Regions from separate parts of the Paenibacillus sp. FSL R5-0923 genome, predicted to be linked through region 1. Evidence: a T-box and tRNA genes for the amino acid it is inferred to sense, from the RefSeq annotation. Region 1 holds a T-box; the other regions hold tRNA genes.
What was found. The T-box of region 1 lies ahead of metG (methionine--tRNA ligase). A T-box ahead of a tRNA ligase gene usually reads a tRNA of that ligase, here a tRNA-Met.
Positions count from the first base shown of each region.

Region 2: it has a tRNA-Met gene. The T-box ahead of metG (methionine--tRNA ligase) is inferred to sense a tRNA for this amino acid. The anticodon was not compared.
Region 3: it has a tRNA-Met gene. The T-box ahead of metG (methionine--tRNA ligase) is inferred to sense a tRNA for this amino acid. The anticodon was not compared.

Region 1 covers NZ_JBBPAT010000001.1:3,450,303-3,460,217, forward strand. The annotation lists gene MKX35_RS15420 (IS3 family transposase) at 1-10, shown strand, start outside; gene MKX35_RS15425 (hypothetical protein) at 215-574, shown strand; gene dapA (4-hydroxy-tetrahydrodipicolinate synthase) at 664-1,560, opposite strand; gene MKX35_RS15435 (LysR family transcriptional regulator) at 1,682-2,557, shown strand; gene MKX35_RS15440 (VOC family protein) at 2,540-2,950, opposite strand; gene htpG (molecular chaperone HtpG) at 3,234-5,114, shown strand; gene MKX35_RS15450 (DUF4362 domain-containing protein) at 5,140-5,616, opposite strand; T-box leader at 5,745-6,006, shown strand; gene metG (methionine--tRNA ligase) at 6,050-7,696, shown strand; gene MKX35_RS15460 (hypothetical protein) at 7,767-7,913, shown strand; gene MKX35_RS15465 (glycoside hydrolase family 38 N-terminal domain-containing protein) at 8,171-9,915, opposite strand, start outside.
Region 2 covers NZ_JBBPAT010000001.1:1,680,389-1,690,303, forward strand. The annotation lists gene MKX35_RS07560 (nucleotidyltransferase-like protein) at 1-703, shown strand, start outside; rRNA gene MKX35_RS07565 (16S ribosomal RNA) at 1,132-2,689, shown strand; rRNA gene MKX35_RS07570 (23S ribosomal RNA) at 2,952-5,880, shown strand; tRNA gene MKX35_RS07575 (tRNA-Asn) at 5,941-6,016, shown strand; tRNA gene MKX35_RS07580 (tRNA-Ser) at 6,020-6,112, shown strand; tRNA gene MKX35_RS07585 (tRNA-Glu) at 6,130-6,204, shown strand; tRNA gene MKX35_RS07590 (tRNA-Val) at 6,260-6,335, shown strand; tRNA gene MKX35_RS07595 (tRNA-Met) at 6,353-6,429, shown strand; tRNA gene MKX35_RS07600 (tRNA-Asp) at 6,456-6,533, shown strand; tRNA gene MKX35_RS07605 (tRNA-Phe) at 6,541-6,616, shown strand; tRNA gene MKX35_RS07610 (tRNA-Thr) at 6,637-6,712, shown strand; tRNA gene MKX35_RS07615 (tRNA-Tyr) at 6,718-6,803, shown strand; tRNA gene MKX35_RS07620 (tRNA-Trp) at 6,812-6,885, shown strand; tRNA gene MKX35_RS07625 (tRNA-His) at 6,922-6,997, shown strand; tRNA gene MKX35_RS07630 (tRNA-His) at 7,038-7,110, shown strand; tRNA gene MKX35_RS07635 (tRNA-Gln) at 7,132-7,206, shown strand; tRNA gene MKX35_RS07640 (tRNA-Gly) at 7,213-7,287, shown strand; tRNA gene MKX35_RS07645 (tRNA-Cys) at 7,300-7,373, shown strand; tRNA gene MKX35_RS07650 (tRNA-Leu) at 7,388-7,466, shown strand; gene MKX35_RS07655 (AraC family transcriptional regulator) at 7,600-8,349, opposite strand; gene MKX35_RS07660 (BMP family ABC transporter substrate-binding protein) at 8,676-9,815, shown strand.
Region 3 covers NZ_JBBPAT010000002.1:155,787-165,701, reverse strand. The annotation lists gene glgP (alpha-glucan family phosphorylase) at 1-120, shown strand, start outside; gene katA (catalase KatA) at 371-1,828, shown strand; gene MKX35_RS25825 (sporulation protein Cse60) at 1,985-2,179, opposite strand; gene MKX35_RS25820 (GreA/GreB family elongation factor) at 2,574-3,029, shown strand; gene MKX35_RS25815 (YdeI/OmpD-associated family protein) at 3,131-3,595, opposite strand; tRNA gene MKX35_RS25810 (tRNA-Gly) at 3,698-3,768, opposite strand; tRNA gene MKX35_RS25805 (tRNA-Pro) at 3,781-3,854, opposite strand; tRNA gene MKX35_RS25800 (tRNA-Arg) at 3,885-3,961, opposite strand; tRNA gene MKX35_RS25795 (tRNA-Gly) at 3,970-4,044, opposite strand; tRNA gene MKX35_RS25790 (tRNA-Leu) at 4,051-4,134, opposite strand; tRNA gene MKX35_RS25785 (tRNA-Lys) at 4,150-4,225, opposite strand; tRNA gene MKX35_RS25780 (tRNA-Gln) at 4,233-4,307, opposite strand; tRNA gene MKX35_RS25775 (tRNA-Asp) at 4,324-4,401, opposite strand; tRNA gene MKX35_RS25770 (tRNA-Met) at 4,427-4,503, opposite strand; tRNA gene MKX35_RS25765 (tRNA-Met) at 4,576-4,652, opposite strand; tRNA gene MKX35_RS25760 (tRNA-Val) at 4,670-4,745, opposite strand; tRNA gene MKX35_RS25755 (tRNA-Glu) at 4,752-4,823, opposite strand; tRNA gene MKX35_RS25750 (tRNA-Ser) at 4,840-4,932, opposite strand; tRNA gene MKX35_RS25745 (tRNA-Asn) at 4,938-5,013, opposite strand; tRNA gene MKX35_RS25740 (tRNA-Ile) at 5,017-5,093, opposite strand; rRNA gene rrf (5S ribosomal RNA) at 5,152-5,268, opposite strand; rRNA gene MKX35_RS25730 (23S ribosomal RNA) at 5,344-8,272, opposite strand; rRNA gene MKX35_RS25725 (16S ribosomal RNA) at 8,504-9,915, opposite strand, start outside.

The DNA.
Region 1 (9,915 bases):
GGCCGTTTAAACGATTTTGATTATTTGTACTGTCTACTTGACGGGGTGCAGTTCAGACTTTATTTATCAAGTCTTGTTCTGCCGCTGCTTCTTTTAATGAATCAGTCTAAAACTAATTTTTAAAAAACTGAGTAATCTCCAATTCAAAACCCCCGTTAAATCAACAACTCCAGTCTAATACTTTATTTTCACCGAACAAGAAGATTTAAGTGAGATGTTCGGCAGGAAAAACTATCCTGATTATCTAGCCATCGCATTTGGAAATATGGCAGGAGATGTTTCTGAAGGGCGTATTAGTGAACTTATGATGAAGAGGGGGGATGAATCCGAATTTGGGCTTGAAATAGTTCTGAAAAAGCTGCAGTTAGTTGAACCTGCTAGAGCATTTAATTTATCTCGGAGGATTCTAAAAGATCCAAATTGGCGAATTTTATGGTTAGATGTTTTTGGTTACTTGGCCACGATCGATAGCGTTGAGGTTGAGGATATATTTATACAATATGAAATCGAGAATGAATATGACCCGCGGGATAATTGCAGAATGATTACTGATGAATATTTAAGGAATAGATAATATCAGAACATTAGTTACAGAGAATTTAAATTTACAAAAAAATAGCCGCTAAACAGTTCCTCACTGTATAACGGCTGTTATCTGTTCTCTTATGCAGTCGCTTCAATTGCATTGTCCTGAACATAAGAACTAAGCTCTTGCTGAAGCGCTGTGCTGATGGAAGTCATTGGGAGGCGAAGCGTATCCGAATTGATTAGGCCATTCTGGCTAAGCATCCATTTGATTGGAGCGGGGTTCGATTCCTTGAACAAGAGACGGATGATCGGCAGTAGTTGTTCAAAGTTTTCTTTTGCCAAGTCGAATTGACCCGATTTGAAGGCTTCGTATATACGGATACATTCTGCTGGATAAACGTTCGCAGTAGCAAGCATGCCACCAGCTGCTCCAGCGCTAAGCATTTCATAAAAGAGTGAATCGTCGCCGCCAAGCACAGGTTTGCTACCTGTACGAACTAGCTCAGTAACCATTTTGGTGCTACCTGAGCAGTCTTTTAATCCGACAACATTATTCATTTCTAGGATTGTGCGTGCAGTGTCTAGGGTCATAGCAGTACCAGTACGACTTGGAATGTCATAAGCCATGATTGGAATACCTACTTCTGCTGCTTTGCGGAAATGGGCAATGATGCCCTCTTGCGATGGACGACTATAATAAGGGACGACTACTAGTGCGCAATCTGCACCAAGGTTAGCTGCGATCTCTGTGCGTGCTACCGTAGAAGCTGTGTCATTGGTTCCTGTACCGACTACTAAGGGGATAGATGTAGATTGTAAAAGCTCACGAGAAGTGTTTACTAGAAGCTGCATTTCATTTACGGTTACAGTTGGCGATTCACCGGTGGTTCCATTAACAACCAGACCTTGTATGCTGTTGTTAATAATGTTCTTTACATAACGCTGATACGAATCCAGATCGACTTCACCAGCAGCATTGAACGGGGTGACCACGGGGACATAAATTCCATAAATCTGTTGTTCTGTAAGCATAAATTATCGGCCTCCAAAATATTTTAATTCCTCTACATACACTTTACCATGGAATGTTGCATCGTCGTTAGCTATAATAAATGATGTGTATCATCAAAAATATTGATGTTAGGGTGAGGTTATGGATTTAACCTATTTACGAACATTCCGCGAGGTAGCTAAACGTCAGAGCTTTACACGGGCTGCTGAAGAGCTGGGTTACGCGCAGTCGAGCGTTACGATGCAAATACAGAAAATAGAGAAGGAATACGGAGTGCCATTGATAGAAAGGCATGGTCGACAGCTGCGTCTTACCCCGCCTGGAGAAGAGTTGTTGAAGCTATTCGTGGAGATTTTGGATCTGTATGATCGTTCTAAAGAAACCATCGCCCAGCAAATTGGAGGTACGCTAACGATTGGTACAATTGATTCATTAGCTGCTTTCTACTTACCACCCTACTTACAGCAGTTGAGGACGAAATTTCCGAAACTTGATATCCATCTACAAACGATGCAGGAAGCTAACCTCTTGGCCAAAATAAAAGATGGGGAAGTAGACATTGGTTTGATGCTCGATCGTACCACTACGGATTCTTTACTTGATCGTACGATCATTAGAGATGAACCACTCGTGTTGATAGCCCCCATTAACCATCCCCTTGCCCAGATGGATACAGTAACGCTACAGGATCTAAATAACTGCGAATTAATTGTTTCTGAAGAGAGCTGTATTTACCGGAGTCTGTTCGAGAATTTGTTAAAAGAGCACGGGATTATATTCCGCATAGGTTTTGAGCTTTCGAATCTAGAAGCGATCAAACGATGTGTTATGAATGGTTTAGGGATTGCATTATTACCTAAAATTGTTGCAGAGGAAGAAATTGAGCGGGGGAACTTGGCTGAGCTGCCATTCGCACATCAAGAAATTCATTTTGATCTGCAGCTTTTGATGCATCCTAAGAAGTGGAAGTCTCAGCCATTGCAATTTCTAACGCAAATGTTACTTGCAAATCATTAGTTTATTCCCATCAGGGTCTTTCACCACAAACCATTGTTGATCTTGAATTTCGGTTACTATCTCTACACCGAGCTCCTTCATATAGTTGAAAGAGGCTTGCAAATCATCGGTTATAAGCATAAGAGCAGGTGTTGTAATTGGAGGAGCCCCTTCAGGCTCTAAACCTCCCCACATGGGCATGGTGTCCAGAATGATCCCAGTGCTTCCTTGCATAGTTAACGGGCATAAATGACCGTTCATAATCGGATGATCTGCTTCCTGGAGTCCTAGGACTTGGCAATACCAGCTACGGGCTTTTTCAATATCGTGTACGGGGATAAATACACTGCCAATCAAATTCTTAATGGGACTTGTTGCTGAAGAATTTACAATGGACTGCGCGTGTTTATTCATTCGAATTCCTCCTAGGTCTGATAATGATAACCCTTTATTTGGAATTTATGCATCTAGTCTATTTAAAACATAGAATCAGCCTACGCGCAAGTGGGTCATTAATGATCAATAAAATCTTAAATTTGTATGCAAAAGATAGCATTCTTTAAAGAAAGTCGCTGTAAATATTGACATTCAAAATCAGTTTATGTTATATAAAAAGAAGAATTAGCACTCATCTAACAAGAGTGCTAATCACGAAATGTTGGACAAGATGTTATTTTGAAAGGAGATTTACTTATTCATGGCCAAAAAAGAGTTTAAAGCCGAATCGAAAAGATTGCTGGAAATGATGATTAACTCCATTTATACACAACGGGAAATTTTTCTTCGCGAGTTGATTTCCAATGCAAGTGATGCAATTGATAAGATCTATTACAAAGCATTAGCTGATGAAAGCCTGGTCTTCAATAAAGAAGATTATTATATTAAAGTGACTGCCGATAAGGCGAACAGAACTTTGACGATCTCCGATACAGGTATCGGGATGACGCAAGAAGAGCTAGAGAATAACTTAGGAACAATCGCGAAGAGCGGATCTCTTGCATTTAAGAAAGAGAACGAAGCCAAAGATGGTCACAATATCATCGGACAGTTCGGTGTTGGCTTCTATGCTGCGTTTATGGTAGCAGATGACGTAATTGTGATCAGTAAGGCGCTTGGTAGCGACGAGGCCTTTAAATGGGAGTCTAAGGGCGCTGATGGCTATACTATCGAGCCTGTCGAGAAGGATTCTGTAGGTACTGAAGTGATTTTGAAGATTAAAGAGAATACCGAAGAAGATCAATACGATGAATATTTGGAAGAGTATCGCCTGAAATCCATCATTAAAAAATATTCTGACTTCATTCGTTTCCCAATTAAAATGGACGTGAAGGAGCAGAAGGCAAAAGAAGGCACAGAGAACGAGTTCGAGGAAGTTGTTCAAGAACAAACCGTGAACAGTATGGTGCCAATCTGGCGGAAGAACAAAAACGAGCTGACTACAGAAGATTACGATAACTTCTATGCAGAGAAACGTTACGGCTTCGATAAGCCGCTTAAACATATTCATATCAGTGCAGATGGTGCTGTAGTGTATAATGCGATCTTGTTTATCCCAGAAAATACACCATTTGATTATTACACAAAGGAATATGAAAAAGGTCTTGAGCTCTATTCCAATGGTGTATTGATCATGAACAAATGTGCGGATCTGCTGCCTGACTATTTTAGCTTTGTAAAAGGTATGGTAGATTCAGAGGATCTTTCGCTAAACATCTCCAGAGAAATGCTCCAGCATGACCGTCAGCTGACTCTGATCGCTAAGAACATTAAGAATAAAGTGAAGAGTCAACTGCAAAGCTTGCTGAAGGATGAAAGAGAGAAATACGAGCAGTTCTATAACGCTTTTGGCAGACAGCTTAAGTTTGGTGTGTATAACGATTATGGAATGCACAAAGATACACTTCAAGATTTGCTGATGTTCTACTCCTCCAAGGAGAAGAAGCTGGTAACACTGGACGAATATGTATCAAGAATGCCAGAAGATCAGAAGTACATCTACTATGCATCCGGAGAGTCGATCGACAGAATCGAAAAGCTCCCACAAACCGAGCTTGTATCGGATAAAGGGTATGAAATTCTCTACTTCACTGATGATATTGATGAATTTGCGATCAAGATGATCATGTCTTATAAAGAAAAAGAATTTAAATCCGTATCCAGTGGTGATCTGGGTATCGAAGCAGACGAAGCGGACAAGCCAACGGAAGCGGAAGAGAACGAAAACAAGGAGCTTTTTGAAGCGATGAAGGACATCTTGTCCGGCAAAGTGAAGAATGTTAAAGCTTCCAAACGTTTGAAGACTCATCCGGTATGCCTCTCTGCTGAAGGTGAACTGACAATCGAGATGGAAAAAATCCTGAAATCGATGCCGAATGGGCAAGAGGTTCAAGCGGATAAGGTACTCGAAATCAACATCCATCACGAAGTCTTCCAGTCTTTGAAAGCAGCAGCTGAGAACGATAAAGAGAAGCTCGGTTTATACACGAACCTGCTGTACAACCAAGCACTGTTGATCGAAGGTCTACAGGTTAGTGATCCTGTTCAATTCACTAATGATATTTGCAAAATCATGAAATAGATATTAGAAAAGCCATCCTATCGTATTACGATTGGGTGGCTTTTTTTGTGCGGAAAAGGTAGTAATCGATTTCAGAGTCATTATTTGTGCAACCGCTGATCGAATAGATTATTTCACCTTGTGTGTTTTTTTTACTCGTCACTTCGGAGCAGGTATCGGTTCTGACTCCTGTGTTGCTTCCACCGAATGCATCATTAGAGGTATCGTAGCTATAACTAATTACATTGCCATCAAACTTCAAATCCTTAAATATGGGATCGCCCTCATCTGTGTAACTTGTAACTCGTATATTGTCTGCTTTTTTGCTGGAGAGATTAGTTATAAATTGCTCAAATTTATCGAGGTTGTACACTTTTTCAAAAGAAACAATATCCCCTCTACTGATGGCTTTTTCGGAAGTATAGGGTTCACTTTTGGGAACAGAATTAACCTTATTATCGGAACAACCCCATACCCCTGCTAGTAAAAGAACAGAGAGTATAAGCAAGTTTACTTTTTTCATTGAAGGACTTCCTCCTTGTAACTTATTTATATAAAAGACGAAAATTAATTGAAAAAGTTACAGTGAGCTTGATGTTTCACATTGACAATAAACAGAAAATTAAGTATCATTTCCAGTAACTTGAATATTTAAAGGCAAAGAAGAGAAAGAGTACCACGGCAATTCTTTCTACAGAGAGCTCCGGTCGCTGAAAAGGAGTAAAGAAAAACCTTGGGAATATGGTCTCAGAGCTGCGCATCGAAACCTTTTGGGTTGTAGGCTGCGCCGGAACCTGCATCCGTTACAGTGCTAGGGTATAAACGTTTATTAACGTCGTACCTGAAGAGGTAAATGTCATGAGGCATTTATAAAATTAGGTGGTAACACGTGAGTAGAACTCTCGTCCTTTGTGGATGGGAGTTTTTTTGTTGTCTAAAAAAGGAGGAGAAGGTTAATGAGTAATGTGTTTATAGGTGGTGCTTGGCCGTATGCGAATGGATCTTTACATCTTGGAAGATTATCAAGTGTGTTGCCTGGGGATGTGCTGGCACGCTATTTTCGCAGCAAGGGGGATAACGTTTTATATGTGTCAGGCAGCGATTGTCATGGCACACCTGTAGCGGTTCAAGCTGCTAATGAAGGGATCACACCCGAAGCTTTTGCCAGTCGATACCACGAAGAGTTTCTGCAGTGTTTTGAACAGCTGGGATTTAGTTATGATCTTTATACTCGAACGGATCAACAGCAGCATCATAAGGTTGTGCAAGATTTGTTTGCGAAGCTACTAGAGAATGGTCATTTATATAAAAAAACCATTGCGCAATGTTACTGTGAGGTGGATCAGCGCTTTTTGCCAGACAGATACGTGGAAGGGACTTGTCCAGTATGTGGCCAGCGGGCGCGTGGAGATCAATGCGATTATTGTTCTACGATTCTAGACCCTGCCGATTTATTGGACAGAGTCTGTAAATTATGTGGGAATACACCGTCAGAACGACCGACAGAACATTTTTATCTTAGCTTATCTAAATTTCAATCTGAATTAACGGAATATGTAGAGGAAGCACAATTTTGGAGAGAAAACGCTATAAAACTGACCAAACGTTATTTAAAAGAAGAACTGCAGGACCGCGCGGTAACAAGAGACTTATCTTGGGGTGTAGATGTTCCTATAGCTGGATTTGAAGACAAGAAGATTTATGTTTGGATTGAGGCGGTAAGTGGTTATTTATCAGCCAGTAAGCAGTGGGCCGCACAGTCTGGGCGGAGCTGGGAGGATTTTTGGTCAGAGGAACAAGAGGACATCACCGCTTATTATGTCCATGGTAAAGATAATATTCCTTTTCACACCCTGATATGGCCAGCCGTCTTATTAGGAGCAAGAGAACTACATTTACCGGATCGGATTATATCCAGCGAATATTTAACCCTTGAAGGGCAGAAGTTCTCCACTAGCCGTAATTGGGCAGTCTGGGTACCTGATATTCTAGAGCGGTATCATCCTGACTCTATTCGTTATTTCTTAATTGCCAACGGGCCTGAGAAGCGGGATACGGATTTTTCCTGGAGAGAGTTTATTTATAGTCATAATGGTGAGCTGCTTGGAGCATTTGGTAACTTTGTGAATCGCTCATTGGCTTTTGTAGAGAAGTTTTATGAAGGGATCGTGCCAAGTGGAAAGTTAGATAAGGGGTGGAGCGACAACATTGACCTCTTGTATCTGGAGTCAGGACGCCTAATTGAAGCGGGAGATTTGAAGGATGCGCTCGAGTATATTTTCTTTTATGTACGTAAGGCAAATCAGTATTTTGATCGGCAAAAACCTTGGATTCAGGTAAAAGAAGATCAGGAGTCCTGTGGTTTTACAATATATACATGCGTGCAGATTATAGCTAATTTGGCGAATTTGCTGCATCCGTTTCTACCGTTTTCTTGTGAGAAGATCAGGGGATTCCTATCGCTTGAACTACCGAATTGGAAGCCCAGCTCGGTTCCCCCTTATCAACAGGTAACTGATTTGCAATTGTTGTTTGAACGAATTGATATAAGTCAAATTAAAGAAGAAGAGCAAAGATTAGAACAACAAAAAGTCAATAAATAGGAATGGTTAAGACAAGCTCCGGGCAGGATCCTTAACCCTTTCACGAACTCCAAAAAGAGGAGGTTTCCGAATGGATATCGAATGGATTAATGAGCATTACAAGGAAGCAAATAAAATATTGGACTCTACCCGAGAAGTCTATGAATGGGCTGATTCTCTCTATCCTGACTTCTCAGGTGGACTAAGAGTTAACGTTGGGTATACGCAAGAGATTTAATAGATTTATTATTTTCTACAGAGGTTACTAAAGAATGAACATTTATATAAAAACATCCCTGCTGATTAACCAATAAATTACATCACAGCATAGCAAAAAGGACGCCTTTTTTTGTGGAATCATTTGTACCATCAAATGACTCTGTAACAGAAAGAGGCGACCTCATGTGAAGGTCTAAAATGCTTCCAAATCTTATTCAATCCGTACTTCTCGAGGAAGACTTTGTGATTCGTCTAACTGATAATATGATTATTCTCTTACTTACTTGTTCTCCATGCAAGGATACCCGCGTTCATACTCTTACAAGCCTCTAATGCTACTTCTGACGTATTGAGCTCATCCCCCCAAGCGATGTAGTAACGGAATTCATAGAATCCACCTAGTGTCGCCTTAAAGTTCGTTTCCCAATAATTATTCATGGGCCATGAATAGAGATGGGCTGGATCATGCGCGAGTCCAGGGTGTCCGCTCAATAGTCGATCCTCATAGTCTAAGGAGCCGAGTTGGATGAGAGGTGTATCTGGCATCGCAATGGCAACACCACGTGTGTCACGGACAAAAGCTACACCTTCATCGACACAATAGAAATCTGCTAAGGATCCAGGCAATTGATCAATTCGTGGACGTAAGGCTGCGCCTGTCTTTTCTATCCACAGCGCATCTTGCCCAGCAGCGGGAGCACTCCCAAACGGAAGTGAAATGTACACATTTTCTGGATCCCATACACTTTCCTTATGCATGCGTACGGCTACATCAGCACGTGCGCGATCACCGTATACGGTGACGAGTAAGGAATAGTGACTGCAACCATTCACGCGATATGTCAATTGAACTTTTCCATAAAGGGCACCCTTTTCAACGATATTGACATCAACTAATGCTCCGACAGAGGTTATTGCATCAGCGCCTCTACGATTACGTCCCATCTTACGGCGTACATCATACATGCCAAATTCATTAGGTGCTTCTGTTACGTTGTAGACAGGGGAGAATGCATTGTGATTACGATCAGACCGCAGTAAATCTTGTTGACTGCTCTTGTCAAACCACTTCGTAATCCCTGCCCCGAGTTCCCATTCGATTCGAACGAAAGGTGACTCGATAAATTTAGGCGTCACATGTAGCTTCGGTGGAACCGGAGGAATAATATCCAGCATGCGATCGGATCCAACATAATCGGTTCGATATGCTGTTACGGGCGGATGCTCTTCGATTGCCTTAATCGTCAATTGTACCTTTTGATTAGGCTGCAAAGTTACTGGAATTGTAATGACGACCCCGCGGTGTCCCGTCACCATTTGAGCTTCGTAGACGGTTCCAGTCACTTCATCGATCACTTCAAAGCCATTTTTCAGCTCTGTAATGTACCAGCCCTCCATAATTAATTGGGCATAATCGGTTTGTATAAATTCACTTGGGTTATGCAATTCAAATTTCATAGGACGATCTGGTCCTAATAGTGCATCTCCTTGTGCCTCAAGGATATCGTATAATGCGGTATGGGCAAGTGAACTCGCATTTGCGGCATAAGCTTCTTTACGACAGCCCAGCTCTTGTACGAATGGGTTCCAAGGTTCTGTCACAGAGGAATGGTATCCCCATGTATGTTCAGCAAATAAAGCCAACTCGTATTCAATCGCCTCAAGCCGCACTTGGTCAACAATCTCACGGGTAGGATCTAATTGCTTCACTTTCGTGTACACGCGTTGCGCCTCTCGGAAGATCTGAACATGCATCGGAGTAGTAGCTGAGCCATCTGTCCACCAATCCGGCCAATCTCCTCGAAAGGTCTCGATCTCATCCGGATGCTCGTTCGCATATGCTCTTAAATCTGTAAAGAAATCATCCAGTGTCGCTGGTTGAATCAAGATCCGATCACCATGCAACGCATTCCAATGGTTTACAAAATCCATTAATGCGGCATTCGGTGAGCCATTATCTGTAGGGAGCCCAGATACCATGACAGGTACTAACGGGAAGGTATAGCCATCTTCAACTAATT
Region 2 (9,915 bases), 1.8 Mb from region 1:
CACCATTGCCGGTGACACACGGACCCAGTCAGTCCATATTGGCCTTTCCGCTTTGGAGCGGGCTGTCATGGCGGGAGATAATAACGAGCTCCTTACTAGTTTGATGATTGGGGAAGTGATCTGGGATCCCAAAGGAATACTAGGGGATATGCGCCGGGAGATTTTACAATTTGAAGGGCCTCTTAAGGAACGAGTTGAGTTCATGGAGTTTGCACGATTCTTGCATTTGTATGTGAAATCTAAACGGTATATAGAAGCTGGCTACATTATGGATGCATATAACTGTGTATTGATGGCTCTATATCATTGGGCAAGAATAGAAGTGAGTGAATCTGGTTCATTTCCAGAGCCGGCTGTTTGGGAGCAGGTTAAAAGTATGAACACTTCTGTCCATAAACTATATGAGGAACTAACCATCAGCACGGAGACCTTAGAGCAAAGAGTAGAGCTTGTTCTTCTAGCATGTGAATTTGGGATCATGTCCAAAATGACGGATTGTTGTGCATTGCTTTTCAATATTCTGAATAGCCGTAAGGAAGCGTGGAGTATAAAAGAATTACTACAGCATTCTGGCCTGTGTCAATTAGAGGCTGAGTTGCCCCTAGTTTTACGAAAGCTTGTTTCTCGTTCGCTAATCCGTGAGATTACTTTATGGGCTGACGGTCATGGGGGAGAGGGTCATGCGATCCGATATACCTTATAGAGAAGAAATTAGATGCAGGATTTGCCGGTAATCTATAGATAAAATAAGTAGGGATAGGGAGAGGCTGAGCACTCTCTTTTTTGTTTGCTCGCTATTATGATGCGCTCATATTTATTCTAATAAATTTATGGTTGACTCTTTCCTAGTTCATGTGTTAAATTATAACTCGTCCCTCTGACACAGAGATGTGCTTTCGAAAACATTCGAAAGACAACCGAAAAAAGAAATTAAAAAAAAGGTTGACTAAAACGAGGACGCTGTGATATATTATAAAGGTCGCTGCTGAACAACACAACGACGAAATAAACAGCTTGATCTTTGAAAACTGAACAACGAGTGAGTAGGAAATCACGAAAGTGAAATCCAAAATTAGAGAATTAATTTTCTCGTCAGATGTTTCAAAATGAGCATATCGCTCTTTTCAATACTAATTGGAGAGTTTGATCCTGGCTCAGGACGAACGCTGGCGGCGTGCCTAATACATGCAAGTCGAGCGGAGTTACTTTGAAAGCTTGCTTTCAAAGTAACTTAGCGGCGGACGGGTGAGTAACACGTAGGCAACCTGCCCCTTAGACTGGGATAACTACCGGAAACGGTAGCTAATACCGGATAATTTCTTTTTTCTCCTGAAGAAAGAATGAAAGACGGAGCAATCTGTCACTGAGGGATGGGCCTGCGGCGCATTAGCTAGTTGGTGGGGTAACGGCCCACCAAGGCGACGATGCGTAGCCGACCTGAGAGGGTGAACGGCCACACTGGGACTGAGACACGGCCCAGACTCCTACGGGAGGCAGCAGTAGGGAATCTTCCGCAATGGACGAAAGTCTGACGGAGCAACGCCGCGTGAGTGATGAAGGTTTTCGGATCGTAAAGCTCTGTTGCCAGGGAAGAACGTCCGGTAGAGTAACTGCTATCGGAGTGACGGTACCTGAGAAGAAAGCCCCGGCTAACTACGTGCCAGCAGCCGCGGTAATACGTAGGGGGCAAGCGTTGTCCGGAATTATTGGGCGTAAAGCGCGCGCAGGCGGTCATTTAAGTCTGGTGTTTAAACCTTGGGCTCAACCTGAGGTCGCACTGGAAACTGGGTGACTTGAGTACAGAAGAGGAAAGTGGAATTCCACGTGTAGCGGTGAAATGCGTAGATATGTGGAGGAACACCAGTGGCGAAGGCGACTTTCTGGGCTGTAACTGACGCTGAGGCGCGAAAGCGTGGGGAGCAAACAGGATTAGATACCCTGGTAGTCCACGCCGTAAACGATGAGTGCTAGGTGTTAGGGGTTTCGATACCCTTGGTGCCGAAGTTAACACAGTAAGCACTCCGCCTGGGGAGTACGGTCGCAAGACTGAAACTCAAAGGAATTGACGGGGACCCGCACAAGCAGTGGAGTATGTGGTTTAATTCGAAGCAACGCGAAGAACCTTACCAGGTCTTGACATCCCTCTGAATCCACTAGAGATAGTGGCGGCCTTCGGGACAGAGGAGACAGGTGGTGCATGGTTGTCGTCAGCTCGTGTCGTGAGATGTTGGGTTAAGTCCCGCAACGAGCGCAACCCTTAACTTTAGTTGCCAGCAGGTAAGGCTGGGCACTCTAGAGTGACTGCCGGTGACAAACCGGAGGAAGGTGGGGATGACGTCAAATCATCATGCCCCTTATGACCTGGGCTACACACGTACTACAATGGCCGGTACAACGGGAAGCGAAACCGCGAGGTGAAGCCAATCCCATCAAAGCCGGTCTCAGTTCGGATTGCAGGCTGCAACTCGCCTGCATGAAGTCGGAATTGCTAGTAATCGCGGATCAGCATGCCGCGGTGAATACGTTCCCGGGTCTTGTACACACCGCCCGTCACACCACGAGAGTTTACAACACCCGAAGTCGGTGGGGTAACCCGCAAGGGAGCCAGCCGCCGAAGGTGGGGTAGATGATTGGGGTGAAGTCGTAACAAGGTAGCCGTATCGGAAGGTGCGGCTGGATCACCTCCTTTCTATGGAGAATCGTCTTCTGCAATGAAGACATTCAAATCGGAAGTTAAACTTCCAAAATCTCAGGTTTAGGCCTGTTACTCACTCGTTGCTCAGTTTTGAGAGTTTAAGCTCTCAGTAAGACTTGATCCTTGAAAACTGGATACCGAAACGAATTTGCGTTTTAGAACATCTTTTAGCTAAAACTTGTGTAAACAAGTACGTTAGTTATTAGCTGGAAGCGAAGATTTTCAATTGTGCAAACAAGCGAAACATCGGAGCGAAGGTTAAGCTAATAAGAGCACACGGAGGATGCCTAGGCGCCAGGAGCCGACGAAGGACGTGGCGAACAACGAAACTGCCTCGGGGAGCTGTAAGCAAGCTTTGATCCGGGGGTGTCCGAATGGGGAAACCCAGCTGTGGTAATTCGCAGTTACTCATCTCTGAACACATAGGAGATGTAGAGGCAGACCAGGGGAACTGAAACATCTAAGTACCCTGAGGAAGAGAAAACAATAGTGATTCCGTCAGTAGCGGCGAGCGAACGCGGAACAGCCTAAACCTAAGAGCTTGCTCTTAGGGGTTGTGGGACGTCTCACATGGAGTTACAAAGGAATATGGTAGGTGAAGAGGTCTGGAAAGGCCCGCGATAGAGGTAAAAGCCCTGTAACCTAAACTGTGTTCTCTCCGAGACGGATCCCGAGTAGTGCGGGGCACGTGAAACCCCGTATGAATCCAGCAGGACCATCTGCTAAGGCTAAATACTACCTGGCGACCGATAGTGAAACAGTACCGTGAGGGAAAGGTGAAAAGCACCCCGGAAGGGGAGTGAAATAGAACCTGAAACCGTGTGCTTACAAAAAGTCAGAGCCCTATTAATGGGTGATGGCGTGCCTTTTGTAGAATGAACCGGCGAGTTACGTTTAACATGCAAGGTTAAGTCGAGAAGACGGAGCCGCAGCGAAAGCGAGTCTGAATAGGGCGATTTAGTATGTGGACGTAGACCCGAAACCGTGTGATCTACCCCTGTCCAGGGTGAAGGTGCGGTAACACGCACTGGAGGCCCGAACCCACGCATGTTGAAAAATGCGGGGATGAGGTGGGGGTAGCGGAGAAATTCCAATCGAACTCGGAGATAGCTGGTTCTCCCCGAAATAGCTTTAGGGCTAGCCTCGGTATAAGAGTAGTGGAGGTAGAGCACTGATTGGGTGCGGGGTCCGCAAGGATTACCAAGCTCAGTCAAACTCCGAATGCCATATACTTATTGCCGGGAGTCAGACAGTGAGTGCTAAGATCCATTGTCAAAAGGGAAACAGCCCAGACCATCAGCTAAGGTCCCCAAGTGTGTGTTAAGTGGGAAAGGATGTGGAGTTGCACAGACAACCAGGATGTTGGCTTAGAAGCAGCCACCATTGAAAGAGTGCGTAATAGCTCACTGGTCGAGTGACTCTGCGCCGAAAATGTAACGGGGCTAAACACACCACCGAAGCTATGGCTAGATACGTATGTATCTGGGGTAGGGGAGCGTTGTATGTGGGTTGAAGGTGTACCGTAAGGAGCGCTGGACAGCATACAAGTGAGAATGCCGGTATGAGTAACGAAAAGATCAGTGAGAATCTGATCCGCCGAAAGCCCAAGGTTTCCTGAGGAAGGCTCGTCCGCTCAGGGTAAGTCGGGACCTAAGGCGAGGCCGAAAGGCGTAGTCGAAGGACAACAGTTTGAAATTACTGTACCACCGTAATCCGCTATGAGCGATGGGGTGACGCAGGAGGGTAGTGACGCGGACTGATGGATATGTCCGTCTAAGCAGTGAGGCTGATGTGTAGGCAAATCCGCACATCGTTAAGGCTGGGCTGTGATGGGGAGCGAAAATTACAGTAGCGAAGGTCATGATCTCACACTGCCAAGAAAAGCCTCTAGCCAGGAGAAGGTGCCCGTACCGCAAACCGACACAGGTAGGCGAGAAGAGAATTCTAAGGCGCGCGGAAGAACTCTCGTTAAGGAACTCGGCAAAATGACCCCGTAACTTCGGGAGAAGGGGTGCCCCGGTAGTGTGAATAGCACGAGGGGGCCGCAGTGAAAAGGCCCAAGCGACTGTTTAGCAAAAACACAGGTCTGTGCGAAGCCGCAAGGCGAAGTATACGGGCTGACGCCTGCCCGGTGCTGGAAGGTTAAGGGGAGTGGTTAGGGGTAACCCGAAGCTATGAACCGAAGCCCCAGTAAACGGCGGCCGTAACTATAACGGTCCTAAGGTAGCGAAATTCCTTGTCAGGTAAATTCTGACCCGCACGAATGGCGTAACGACTTGGGCGCTGTCTCAACGAGAGATCCGGTGAAATTTTAATACCTGTGAAGATGCAGGTTACCCGCGACAAGACGGAAAGACCCCATGGAGCTTTACTGCAGCTTGATATTGAATTTGGGTACGATCTGTACAGGATAGGTGGGAGCCGTAGAAATCGGAGCGCAAGCTTCGGTGGAGGCGCCGTTGGGATACCACCCTGATCGTATCTAGGTTCTAACCTAGTACCCTTACCGGGTACGGGGACCGTGTCAGGCGGGCAGTTTGACTGGGGCGGTCGCCTCCTAAAGAGTAACGGAGGCGTTCCAAGGTTCCCTCAGAATGGTTGGAAATCATTCGAAGAGTGCAAAGGCATAAGGGAGCTTGACTGCGAGACCTACAAGTCGAGCAGGGACGAAAGTCGGACTTAGTGATCCGGTGGTACCGCATGGAAGGGCCATCGCTCAACGGATAAAAGCTACCCTGGGGATAACAGGCTTATCTCCCCCAAGAGTCCACATCGACGGGGAGGTTTGGCACCTCGATGTCGGCTCATCGCATCCTGGGGCTGAAGTAGGTCCCAAGGGTTGGGCTGTTCGCCCATTAAAGCGGTACGCGAGCTGGGTTCAGAACGTCGTGAGACAGTTCGGTCCCTATCTGTCGTGGGCGCAGGAAATTTGAGAGGAGCTGTCCTTAGTACGAGAGGACCGGGATGGACGTACCGCTGGTGCACCAGTTGTTCCGCCAGGAGCATGGCTGGGTAGCTACGTACGGACGGGATAAGCGCTGAAAGCATCTAAGCGTGAAGCCCCCCTCAAGATGAGATTTCCCAATTAGTAAGACCCCTTGAAGACGACGAGGTAGATAGGTTGGAGGTGGAAGTGCAGTAATGCATGGAGCTGACCAATACTAATCGGTCGAGGGCTTATCCTATACTTAGAACGCAAATTCAATTCGGATTCAGTTTTCAGGCATTAAGCCTGGTATGAATATTCCCTGATAGCTCAGTTGGTAGAGCACTCGACTGTTAATCGAGTTGTCACAGGTTCGAGTCCTGTTCGGGGAGCCATATGGAGAGGTGTCCGAGTTTGGCCGAAGGAGCACGATTGGAAATCGTGTAGGCGCCACAAGCGTCTCGAGGGTTCGAATCCCTCTCTCTCCGCCACAAATTTTACTTAGTATGGCCCGTTGGTCAAGGGGTTAAGACACCTCCCTTTCACGGAGGTAACATGGGTTCGAATCCCATACGGGTCACCAAATTTTCACTTGATTTTACATAGTGGACTTTGGTACAATAACAATTGTTGTTTACGGAGGCTTAGCTCAGCTGGGAGAGCATCTGCCTTACAAGCAGAGGGTCGGGGGTTCGATCCCCTCAGCCTCCACCATATTCATTTAAGAACGACGCGGGGTGGAGCAGCCCGGTAGCTCGTCGGGCTCATAACCCGAAGGCCGCAGGTTCAAATCCTGCCCCCGCAACCAATTTTCATCAAGTAATTATATCTTTTGGAACCGTGGTGTAGTTGGCCTAACATGCCTGCCTGTCACGCAGGAGATCGCGAGTTCGAATCTCGTCGGTTCCGCCATTTTCTTGGCTCGATAGCTCAGTCGGTAGAGCAGAGGACTGAAAATCCTCGTGTCGGCGGTTCGAATCCGTCTCGAGCCACCATATAGTATACAACTTAATATGCCGGTGTAGCTCAATTGGTAGAGCAACTGACTTGTAATCAGTAGGTTGGGGGTTCAAGTCCTCTCGCCGGCACCATCTTTGGGGGATTAGCGAAGTGGCCAAACGCATCAGACTGTAAATCTGCTCACGTACGTGTTCGGTGGTTCGAATCCATCATCCCCCACCATTTTTTTTAGGGGCATAGTTTAAAGGTAGAACAACGGTCTCCAAAACCGTTGGTGTGGGTTCAATTCCTGCTGCCCCTGCCAATCTTTATCTAAAGTCTTTCTCTAAAGTTTAATATGGCGGTCGTGGCGAAGGGGTTAACGCACCGGTTTGTGGATCCGGCATTCGTGGGTTCAAGTCCCATCGGTCGCCCCATTTACTTTAAGAAGAACAGCAACAATATTAGTTTAATATGGCGATTGTGGCGAAGTGGTTAACGCACCGGATTGTGGTTCCGGCATTCGTGGGTTCGAGACCCATCAGTCGCCCCTTTTATTTTAAAATGTTATTGGGGATTAGCCAAGCGGTAAGGCAACGGACTTTGACTCCGTCATGCATAGGTTCAAATCCTATATCCCCAGCCATTTTATGCGGACGTGGCTCAGCGGTAGAGCATCGCCTTGCCAAGGCGAGGGTCGCGGGTTCGATTCCCGTCGTCCGCTCCAAAGTTTTCATATGGCGCCATAGCCAAGTGGTAAGGCAAAGCTCTGCAAAAGCTTTATCCCCAGTTCAAATCTGGGTGGCGCCTCCATTAATTTCATATGTGCCGGCGTGGCGGAATGGCAGACGCGCTCGACTCAAAATCGAGAGGGAAACCGTGGAGGTTCGAGTCCTCTCGCCGGTATATCAAAAAGGTTTGTAAAGTCGCTTGTATAAGCAACTTTACAAACCTTTTTTCTTTGTCTTTGAGCTTTTATTCTTAAGCCGTTGAATTAGAGGCGTCTCTAATCAACGGCCTTTTTGTGTGGAGTTTTGTTTTATTGACTGCTTAGTCGGAATGCTCGTGGGGTGAGACCAATTTCACGTTTAAACATATTGCAGAATTGGGCGTCATTCACAAACCCAGCAGCAGCTGATACTTCAGAGATATGCATTTGGGTATGTTGCAAGAGAGACTTTGCATAATCCAGACGTTTCAATAGTAGATAGCGCAGAGGTGAAGAACCGAATCGTTCTTTAAATAAATGGCGGAAACGATCATAGCTGTATCCAGACATCTCAGAAAGTGTTGCGACCGATAGCTTATGGCGGTAATGCTCATTCATATAGTTTAGAACATATTGGACTCTGTCTTCCGTTGGTGATTGAAACCCAGAGGCGCTAAGAAGCCGTATCAGATGAACAGTGATTTCGCTCATTTGAAGGTTCAATAGTTCAGAGAATCCATCTTGTTTGCGCGCAAACTCTGCTTTCATTCGAAGCAAGATCTGTAGAACAGTATGGTCTTTATCATCTTCATATACGCCCTGCAAATTCTCCATATTTGGGTGATTTGAATGGAAACCTACAAATAGTATAGTAGCATCCTCGCGATGATTCTCATCATGTTTATGATTGGGTGGTATCAGCGCGAATGAAGAAGAACGAAAATGATAACTTCGGGAACCTACATTGGTAGTTCCTAATCCGTTTAAATAATAGACTAGTTCATAACATTCATGCTGGTGTGGTGGAATATAGGTATTAACCTCATGTGCTGCATTTACAATATATAGAACACGATCCATGATGAGCCTCCAATAATTATGTTTTAGCCGAATCGTACAAAATTATGACCGAAATCATATAATTATTTTCATTAATATTTGATATGATCGTATCAAGAAATCCGAAGATTAGCAACCTGACTGGCCATCTCGTTCGGAAATTAGTCGGATTATTCGTAAAAATTATAATTTTATCTCTATTTTTGAGTGTATTCGTTAAAATCATTAAAATTTTGACAATGTTACATGAAAAATGAGAGTTTCCATCTAAATCGTGAAATATACAACGGACTAAGAAGGAGAATCTCTCAGATTACTAACCAACTATAAATAGGGGGAATAGAAAAATGAAAAAGAAAGTTCTTTCTTTGTTGTTACTAGTAGTAATGGTAATGGTCACAGCCTGTGGAAATAATACGTCGAGTAATGGATCTTCCGCGAATGCAGGATCTAATGCAGCTGAGGGTGGAGCAACGGGCTCAGGGGATAAGCTCAAGGTTGTACTACTGATTCCAGGAACGCTTGGGGATAAATCATTCTTTGACTCCGCAAATAGTGGTTTGCAAAAGGTTAAGGATGAACTGGGTGCGGAAACAAAGGTTGTAGAAATGGGTGTCGATAAAACGAAATGGGAGCCTACGTTTAACGATATCGCCGCTGAGGACTGGGATGTTATTATTTCTGGCGGATCGGAAATTACAGAGATGTTTAATGCAACGGCTGAATTATATCCTGACAAAAAGTTCATTAACTATGATACCGATATAGATGAAGCACCAGAGAATATGTACAACATGTCTTATGCAACAAATGAAGTATCTTTTCTAGCAGGTGCTGTAGCGGCGCTAGCTACACAATCGGATATGGAAAATGCTAATCCTGAGAATGTGATCGGTTTTGTAGGCGGCATGGACATTCCAGGAATTAACGCTTTCTTGGTAGGCTACATTCAGGGCGCTCAATATGTTGATCCTGATGTGAAGGTCGCTGTATCATATGCTGGCGATTTCGTTAACCCGGCCAAAGGCAAGGAGCTTTCGCTGATTCAATATAACTCCGGTGTGGACGTTATTTTTAACGTGGCTGGGGGTACAGGTCTTGGGATCTTTGATGCAGCTAAGGAGAAGAAGAAATATGCTATCGGCGTAGACTCCGATCAGGCGATGTTGCTTAACGATACAGATAGCGAAAAAGCAAACTTGATCGTTACCTCTTCTATTAAAAAGATTGATAGTGCTATTCTGGGTGCCGTGAAGAGATTACAAGACGGTACACTTGAGATGGGTAAACGTGATGTGTTGAGCTTTGTAGATGATGGTGTAGGCATTGCAGAGAATGAGATCTATAAAAATATCTTCCCTGCCGATCTTCAGGCTAAAGTTGAAGAAGTGAAGCAAAAGCTGATCAATAAAGAAATTACAGTAGATAACGCGATGGGAATGGAAACCTCTGAAGTAGAAGCCATTCGTAACGCAGTTAAGCCTTAAGTGTAGCTATAAAGTGATAAACCTACAGTTGGAGATTCTTCTTTAGAAGAATTCCAGCTGTATATTTTTGCAGACCTCCAAGTCGAAAGGCGTTGAGACC
Region 3 (9,915 bases), on a different contig from region 1:
TATGAGAATCGTGAACAGTGGGTACAAATGATGAAGAAGAGTATCGAAACCACTCGTACCGAATTTGCCACCAAAAGAATGCTGGATGAATACTATAACAGAATGTACATTAAAAACTAAGTACAGAAAACGGATATTCCTATATCAAAATAGAACAGCGCACCCTCCAGTGATGGTAGAGGTGCGCTGTTTCTTTTTTAACTCTGCTTAGTAATTAATCACTCTATCTATCATATATATCTGAATGGGACGACGATTACCACATACTGTAATGTGTCAATTATTCAAAAAGTGTTGCATTTTCCCCAGAAAACATTAATATAGAACTTATACTAAATCTAAAATCAAATCTTACGAGGTGATTCTATTAATGAGCTCCAATAATAATAATCTTACGACCAGCTGGGGTGCTCCAGTAGGCGACAATCAAAATTCAATGACAGCCGGTGATCGTGGTCCTACTTTGCTGCAAGATGTCCATCTGCTTGAAAAATTAGCCCACTTTAACAGAGAACGTGTTCCTGAACGTGTCGTTCATGCTAAGGGTGCTGGCGCTCATGGGTATTTTGAGGTCACTCAGGATTTAACTCAATATACAAAAGCTAATTTTCTATCTGAGGTAGGCAAGCGTACCCCTATGTTTATCCGTTTCTCAACCGTAGCTGGGGAGCTAGGTTCTGCTGATACTGTAAGAGACCCACGTGGTTTTGCAGTGAAGTTCTATACCGAAGAAGGAAACTATGATCTCGTAGGTAACAATACACCTGTATTCTTCGTTCGTGATGCAATCAAGTTCCCTGACTTTATTCATACACAGAAGCGTGATCCACAGACACACTTAAAGAACCCTAATGCGGTTTGGGACTTCTGGTCTTTATCGCCGGAATCTCTACATCAGGTTACGATTTTGATGTCAGATCGCGGAATTCCAGCTACGCTAAGACATATGCACGGGTTCGGAAGCCACACCTTCAAGTGGGTAAATGCCGAAGGTAATGCCGTCTGGGTGAAATATCATTTCAAAACAGAACAAGGCATTAAGAACCTTGCTCCAGATCTTGCCGCCAAAATAGCTGGGGAGAACCCAGATTATCATACAGAAGACTTGTTCAATGCTATTGATAAAGGAGATTTCCCAGCGTGGAAGCTCTACGTGCAGATTATGCCGATCGAAGATGCGAACACTTACCGCTTTGATCCATTCGATGTAACCAAAGTATGGTCGCAAAAAGATTATCCATTAATTGAGGTTGGCCGCATGGTACTGGATCGCAATCCAGAGAACTACTTTGCGGAAGTAGAGCAAGTTACGTTCTCTCCTGGCTCGTTCGTCCCTGGTATTGAAGCTTCTCCTGATAAATTGCTACAGGGTCGACTGTTTGCTTACGGCGATGCTCATCGTCACCGTGTAGGTCCCAACCATAACAGCCTGCCTATCAACCGACCAAAAGTAGAAGTGAAGAACTATCAACGTGACGGTGGCATGGCACTCGGTAACAATGGCGGATCCGGTGCCTATTACGAACCTAACAGCTTAGGCGGACCTAAAGAAGCACCACAGTACAAAACATCACCTTTCGAAGTATCTGGAAATGCCGACAGTGTCTCCTATAATAGTGATGACCATTATACACAACCTGGTGACTTGTATCGCCTGATGAGTGAAGAAGAACGTACACGTCTTGTTCAAAATATCGTAGGCGCTATGACACCAGTTGAAAGTAACGATATTAAACTTCGTCAAATTGTTCATTTCTATAAAGCTGATCCGGAATTGGGACAGCGTGTTGCATCCGGCTTAGGATTATCCGTTCCAGACGGAATATAAGACTGTAATTGCACTTATACAATCAAAGAGGACCTTTACCCGTAAATGGGAAAGGTCCTCTTTGTTCATAAGAAAAGCTAAAACATATAATATATAAGAACGATCACGATGCATAGCGTGGAGACAACAGATAAGCACGAAAAAAAAGTGTTCCAGTTATTGCCCTTCATTTGTCTTATACACGACCAGTATACTGCTTCTTTGATGCTCTGCCCCATCACGTGAAGATTTAACTACCGAACCGTAACAGATATTCACAACCTGTTCCTCACGCAGCCCTGCCAAGAACTCATTCGCCTTATTCTCAGCATACGAATTATCAGCATCTACAAACTCTTTTACTTGAATCATCCTGATCTCTCCTTTAATAAATTATAGTTACTTTTTATGTCTAGATTCTATAGGTGAACTCAACGAAATGTACATGGCGTATCACTCCCCTGGTAACATTTAATGTAAAATTATCTTCGAAATATAGTATAGGCATTCCGCAGTTTTCTACGAAATGCCTATAACATCAGCCTATCATAGCACCCAACTATACAATAGTCAAACGTTTTAAATACAATATTTAGTAAGAATTTATTGCCTTTGCAAAATGGATTGGATTTACATATAGAAGCTGTTATACTGATCAGAAGGTTCCCTCTAGGGGACCTCTATTTGTATAGGAGGGATTTTAATATGGCAACGCGTCATAACAAATTTGCAAAGAATGTGCTACTTAGAGGGGGTGAAATCTACTATGAACCATAGTCTAATTTATGAAGGCTCAAGGACACAACTGGTCCAGCAGCTTATTTATTTTGATGAGGAAAAAATCGCATTTCTAAATCAGTATTTCCCGGAACGAAGCAAACAAAGAAGTAATGCTGAAACGCTGTTGTCCCATTATTGCTCCGAGCTGGAACAATTACTTTCCCGTTTTAATGGTGAAGAATTGAATTCACTCGTATTGATTGGAAGTCAGCTTCAGCTACGCTACTTAGACGACAATACTACAGATACCTACACCATCGTATTTCCAAACCAGGCAGAACCCAATGATAACAAGATTTCAATGTTCTCGCCTATTGGCATGCAGTTGCTGTTAGCTCAGATCGGCAGTACATGTCAGCTAGCTATTCCTTCAGGTGAGTTATCAGTAAAAATCGAAAGTATTAAGTTTGTGAATTGTGGTGAGGTAGCCGTTCTTATTTAAGCCCACTTGCACATATCACCAACATTAACAGCGTCCCTTTCCAATCTTATGGAAGAGGACGCTGTTCATCTATTCAGCCTGCTAAGCACTTCTTCATACTTTTATTTGAGCCTCAATCCTTCAGCCAGTTTACTGACTGATTTTTCGATACGAGATGTTCTGGTTTCAGGTCTTTTCGCCGCTTCGATCCAAGATACATATTCCTTCTGATAAGAATAAGCCAGACCGTTATAATAAGCTTCTGCCTGCTCATGGCTACTCAGCGCATCAAGGAAATCCTCTGGGGCTTCTACCTCCCGTAATTGATGATCTTGCTCCATCGTCACACGCACAATATCACCAGGTTGAACTTTGGCTAGATCCCGTAGTTCTTTCTTTACCACCATAAAATGCTTTCCGTTTCCATGGGGCATAAGCGTTCCTCTATAGGGGATTCCATTTACACTTCCTTTTACCTGTATTCTGGACTTTGTTTCAAATATTTGTTCGGCATCAAAAGGGACGTTAAGATAAGTCCAGCTCCCACTTGCATCAGGTCGCACTAATTTAGCTTCAAATTCAAACATTGCTACCTCCTCAACTAAAAGCCCTAAGTTCTATTGTATCCATATGAATGTAACTATACAAAAAAACACCTGCCTATAATAGACAGATGTTTCTTAATTATAAGCGGGTGATGGGAATCGAACCCACGCTATCAGCTTGGAAGGCTGAAGTTCTACCATTGAACTACACCCGCAAAGGTATAAAATCGGGATGACACGATTTGAACATGCGACCCCCTGGTCCCAAACCAGGTGCTCTACCAAGCTGAGCTACATCCCGTCAAAACATGTAATTACTTAGTAATAAAAATGGCGCGCCCTGAGAGATTCGAACTCCCGGCCTTTTGATTCGTAGTCAAACGCTCTATCCAGCTGAGCTAAGGGCGCAAAAATTATGGAGCGGAAGACGGGAATCGAACCCGCGACCCTCGCCTTGGCAAGGCGATGCTCTACCGCTGAGCCACTTCCGCAAAATATGGTGCGCGTGAAGGGACTTGAACCCCCACGTCGTGAAACGCCAGATCCTAAGTCTGGTGCGTCTGCCATTCCGCCACACGCGCACACTTTAAAAATAATGGTGAGCCATGAAGGACTCGAACCTTCGACACCCTGATTAAAAGTCAGGTGCTCTACCAACTGAGCTAATGGCTCTCATAAATGGCTGGGGATATAGGATTTGAACCTATGCATGACGGAGTCAAAGTCCGTTGCCTTACCGCTTGGCTAATCCCCAACAATAATTAACTAAATGGCGGAACCGACGAGATTCGAACTCGCGATCTCCTGCGTGACAGGCAGGCATGTTAGGCCAACTACACCACGGTTCCATAGACATAATGCATAAGAGTAAATTGGTTGCGGGGGCAGGATTTGAACCTGCGGCCTTCGGGTTATGAGCCCGACGAGCTACCGGGCTGCTCCACCCCGCGTCATTTAATAATTATATACTATTCATTTACACTACGCCAGCTAGTCCCAAAACATCATGCTTAAGGAAAATTTGGTTGCGGGGGCAGGATTTGAACCTGCGGCCTTCGGGTTATGAGCCCGACGAGCTACCGGGCTGCTCCACCCCGCGTCGTTCTTAAATGAATATGGTGGAGGCTGAGGGGATCGAACCCCCGACCCTCTGCTTGTAAGGCAGATGCTCTCCCAGCTGAGCTAAGCCTCCATGTTATGACCCGTATGGGATTCGAACCCATGTTACCTCCGTGAAAGGGAGGTGTCTTAACCCCTTGACCAACGGGCCATGCTAATAAACTTTGTGGCGGAGAGAGAGGGATTCGAACCCTCGAGACGCTTGTGGCGCCTACACGATTTCCAATCGTGCTCCTTCGGCCAAACTCGGACACCTCTCCATAAATGGCTCCCCGAACAGGACTCGAACCTGTGACAACTCGATTAACAGTCGAGTGCTCTACCAACTGAGCTATCAGGGAATATGGTGGGCCTTAGTGGACTCGAACCACCGACCTCACCCTTATCAGGGGTGCGCTCTAACCAGCTGAGCTAAAGGCCCTTTTTAAGACACATCAATATTAAGGGCAAAAAAAATACCACGGGTAATGTGGTTGTCCGCTTGGCGACGTCCTACTCTCCCAGGACCCTTCGGTCCAAGTACCATCGGCGCTGGAGGGCTTAACGGTCGTGTTCGGGATGGGTACGTGTGGAACCCCTCCGCTATCGCCACCAAACGGGCATTTACATCGTAAATGCTCAGGCTTGAGTCGCCTGAAAACTGAATCCGAATTGAATTTGCGTTTTAAGTATAGGATAAGCCCTCGACCGATTAGTATTGGTCAGCTCCATGCATTACTGCACTTCCACCTCCAACCTATCTACCTCGTCGTCTTCAAGGGGTCTTACTAATTGGGAAATCTCATCTTGAGGGGGGCTTCACGCTTAGATGCTTTCAGCGCTTATCCCGTCCGTACGTAGCTACCCAGCCATGCTTCTGGCGAAACAACTGGTGCACCAGCGGTACGTCCATCCCGGTCCTCTCGTACTAAGGACAGCTCCTCTCAAATTTCCTGCGCCCACGACAGATAGGGACCGAACTGTCTCACGACGTTCTGAACCCAGCTCGCGTACCGCTTTAATGGGCGAACAGCCCAACCCTTGGGACCTACTTCAGCCCCAGGATGCGATGAGCCGACATCGAGGTGCCAAACCTCCCCGTCGATGTGGACTCTTGGGGGAGATAAGCCTGTTATCCCCAGGGTAGCTTTTATCCGTTGAGCGATGGCCCTTCCATGCGGTACCACCGGATCACTAAGTCCGACTTTCGTCCCTGCTCGACTTGTAGGTCTCGCAGTCAAGCTCCCTTATGCCTTTGCACTCTTCGAATGATTTCCAACCATTCTGAGGGAACCTTGGAACGCCTCCGTTACTCTTTAGGAGGCGACCGCCCCAGTCAAACTGCCCGCCTGACACGGTCCCCGTACCCGGTAAGGGTACTAGGTTAGAACCTAGATACGATCAGGGTGGTATCCCAACGGCGCCTCCACCGAAGCTTGCGCTCCGATTTCTACGGCTCCCACCTATCCTGTACAGATCGTACCCAAATTCAATATCAAGCTGCAGTAAAGCTCCATGGGGTCTTTCCGTCTTGTCGCGGGTAACCTGCATCTTCACAGGTATTAAAATTTCACCGGATCTCTCGTTGAGACAGCGCCCAAGTCGTTACGCCATTCGTGCGGGTCAGAATTTACCTGACAAGGAATTTCGCTACCTTAGGACCGTTATAGTTACGGCCGCCGTTTACTGGGGCTTCGGTTCATAGCTTCGGGTTACCCCTAACCACTCCCCTTAACCTTCCAGCACCGGGCAGGCGTCAGCCCGTATACTTCGCCTTGCGGCTTCGCACAGACCTGTGTTTTTGCTAAACAGTCGCTTGGGCCTTTTCACTGCGGCCCCCTCGTGCTATTCACACTACCGGGGCACCCCTTCTCCCGAAGTTACGGGGTCATTTTGCCGAGTTCCTTAACGAGAGTTCTTCCGCGCGCCTCAGAATTCTCTTCTCGCCTACCTGTGTCGGTTTGCGGTACGGGCACCTTCTCCTGGCTAGAGGCTTTTCTTGGCAGTGTGAGATCATGACCTTCGCTACTGTAATTTTCGCTCCCCATCACAGCCCAGCCTTAATGATGTGCGGATTTGCCTACACATCAGCCTCACTGCTTAGACGGACATATCCATCAGTCCGCGTCACTACCCTCCTGCGTCACCCCATCGCTCATAGCGGATTACGGTGGTACAGTAATTTCAAACTGTTGTCCTTCGACTACGCCTTTCGGCCTCGCCTTAGGTCCCGACTTACCCTGAGCGGACGAGCCTTCCTCAGGAAACCTTGGGCTTTCGGCGGATCAGATTCTCACTGATCTTTTCGTTACTCATACCGGCATTCTCACTTGTATGCTGTCCAGCGCTCCTTACGGTACACCTTCAACCCACATACAACGCTCCCCTACCCCAGATACATACGTATCTAGCCATAGCTTCGGTGGTGTGTTTAGCCCCGTTACATTTTCGGCGCAGAGTCACTCGACCAGTGAGCTATTACGCACTCTTTCAATGGTGGCTGCTTCTAAGCCAACATCCTGGTTGTCTGTGCAACTCCACATCCTTTCCCACTTAACACACACTTGGGGACCTTAGCTGATGGTCTGGGCTGTTTCCCTTTTGACAATGGATCTTAGCACTCACTGTCTGACTCCCGGCAATAAGTATATGGCATTCGGAGTTTGACTGAGCTTGGTAATCCTTGCGGACCCCGCACCCAATCAGTGCTCTACCTCCACTACTCTTATACCGAGGCTAGCCCTAAAGCTATTTCGGGGAGAACCAGCTATCTCCGAGTTCGATTGGAATTTCTCCGCTACCCCCACCTCATCCCCGCATTTTTCAACATGCGTGGGTTCGGGCCTCCAGTGCGTGTTACCGCACCTTCACCCTGGACAGGGGTAGATCACACGGTTTCGGGTCTACGTCCACATACTGAGTCGCCCTATTCAGACTCGCTTTCGCTGCGGCTCCGTCTTCTCGACTTAACCTTGCATGTTAAACGTAACTCGCCGGTTCATTCTACAAAAGGCACGCCATCACCCATAGATAGGGCTCTGACTTTTTGTAAGCACACGGTTTCAGGTTCTATTTCACTCCCCTTCCGGGGTGCTTTTCACCTTTCCCTCACGGTACTGTTTCACTATCGGTCGCCAGGTAGTATTTAGCCTTAGCAGATGGTCCTGCTGGATTCATACGGGGTTTCACGTGCCCCGCACTACTCGGGATCCGTCTCGGAGAGAACACAGTTTAGGCTACAGGGCTTTTACCTCTATCGCGGGCCTTTCCAGACCTCTTCACCTACCATATTCCTTTGTAACTCCATGTGAGACGTCCCACAACCCCTAAGAGCAAGCTCTTAGGTTTAGGCTGTTCCGCGTTCGCTCGCCGCTACTGACGGAATCACTATTGTTTTCTCTTCCTCAGGGTACTTAGATGTTTCAGTTCCCCTGGTCTGCCTCTACATCTCCTATGTGTTCAGAGATGAGTAACTGCGAATTACCACAGCTGGGTTTCCCCATTCGGACACCCCCGGATCAAAGCTTGCTTACAGCTCCCCGAGGCAGTTTCGTTGTTCGCCACGTCCTTCGTCGGCTCCTGGCGCCTAGGCATCCTCCGTGTGCTCTTATTAGCTTAACCTTGATTTTTCCTAAGAAAAATCTCACTAATAACATTTACTTGTTTACACAAGTTGCTAAAAGATGTTCTAAAACGCAAATTCGTTTCGGTATCCAGTTTTCAAGGATCAAGTCTTACTGAGAGCTTAAACTCTCAAAACTGAGCAACGAGTGAGTAACAGGCCTAAACCTGAGATTTGGAAGTTTAACTTCCGATTTGAATGTCTTCATTGCAGAAGACGATTCTCCATAGAAAGGAGGTGATCCAGCCGCACCTTCCGATACGGCTACCTTGTTACGACTTCACCCCAATCATCTACCCCACCTTCGGCGGCTGGCTCCCTTGCGGGTTACCCCACCGACTTCGGGTGTTGTAAACTCTCGTGGTGTGACGGGCGGTGTGTACAAGACCCGGGAACGTATTCACCGCGGCATGCTGATCCGCGATTACTAGCAATTCCGACTTCATGCAGGCGAGTTGCAGCCTGCAATCCGAACTGAGACCGGCTTTGATGGGATTGGCTTCACCTCGCGGTTTCGCTTCCCGTTGTACCGGCCATTGTAGTACGTGTGTAGCCCAGGTCATAAGGGGCATGATGATTTGACGTCATCCCCACCTTCCTCCGGTTTGTCACCGGCAGTCACTCTAGAGTGCCCAGCTTAACCTGCTGGCAACTAAAGTTAAGGGTTGCGCTCGTTGCGGGACTTAACCCAACATCTCACGACACGAGCTGACGACAACCATGCACCACCTGTCTCCTCTGTCCCGAAGGCCGCCACTATCTCTAGTGGATTCAGAGGGATGTCAAGACCTGGTAAGGTTCTTCGCGTTGCTTCGAATTAAACCACATACTCCACTGCTTGTGCGGGTCCCCGTCAATTCCTTTGAGTTTCAGTCTTGCGACCGTACTCCCCAGGCGGAGTGCTTACTGTGTTAACTTCGGCACCAAGGGTATCGAAACCCCTAACACCTAGCACTCATCGTTTACGGCGTGGACTACCAGGGTATCTAATCCTGTTTGCTCCCCACGCTTTCGCGCCTCAGCGTCAGTTACAGCCCAGAAAGTCGCCTTCGCCACTGGTGTTCCTCCACATATCTACGCATTTCACCGCTACACGTGGAATTCCACTTTCCTCTTCTGTACTCAAGTCACCCAGTTTCCAGTGCGACCTCAGGTTGAGCCCAAGGTTTAAACACCAGACTTAAATGACCGCCTGCGCGCGCTTTACGCCCAATAATTCCGGACAACGCTTGCCCCCTACGTATTACCGCGGCTGCTGGCACGTAGTTAGCCGGGGCTTTCTTCTCAGGTACCGTCATTCCGATAGCAGTTACTCTACCGGACGTTCTTCCCTGGCAACAGAGCTTTACGATCCGAAAACCTTCATCACTCACGCGGCGTTGCTCCGTCAGACTTTCGTCCATTGCGGAAGATTCCCTACTGCTGCCTCCCGTAGGAGTCTGGGCCGTGTCTCAGTCCCAGTGTGGCCGTTCACCCTCTCAGGTCGGCTACGCATCGTCGCCTTGGTGGGCCGTTACCCCACCAACTAGCTAATGCGCCGCAGGCCCATCCCTCAGTGACAGATTGCTCCGTCTTTCATTCTTTCTTCAGGAGAAAAAAGAAATTATCCGGTATTAGCTACCGTTTCCGGTAGTTATCCCAG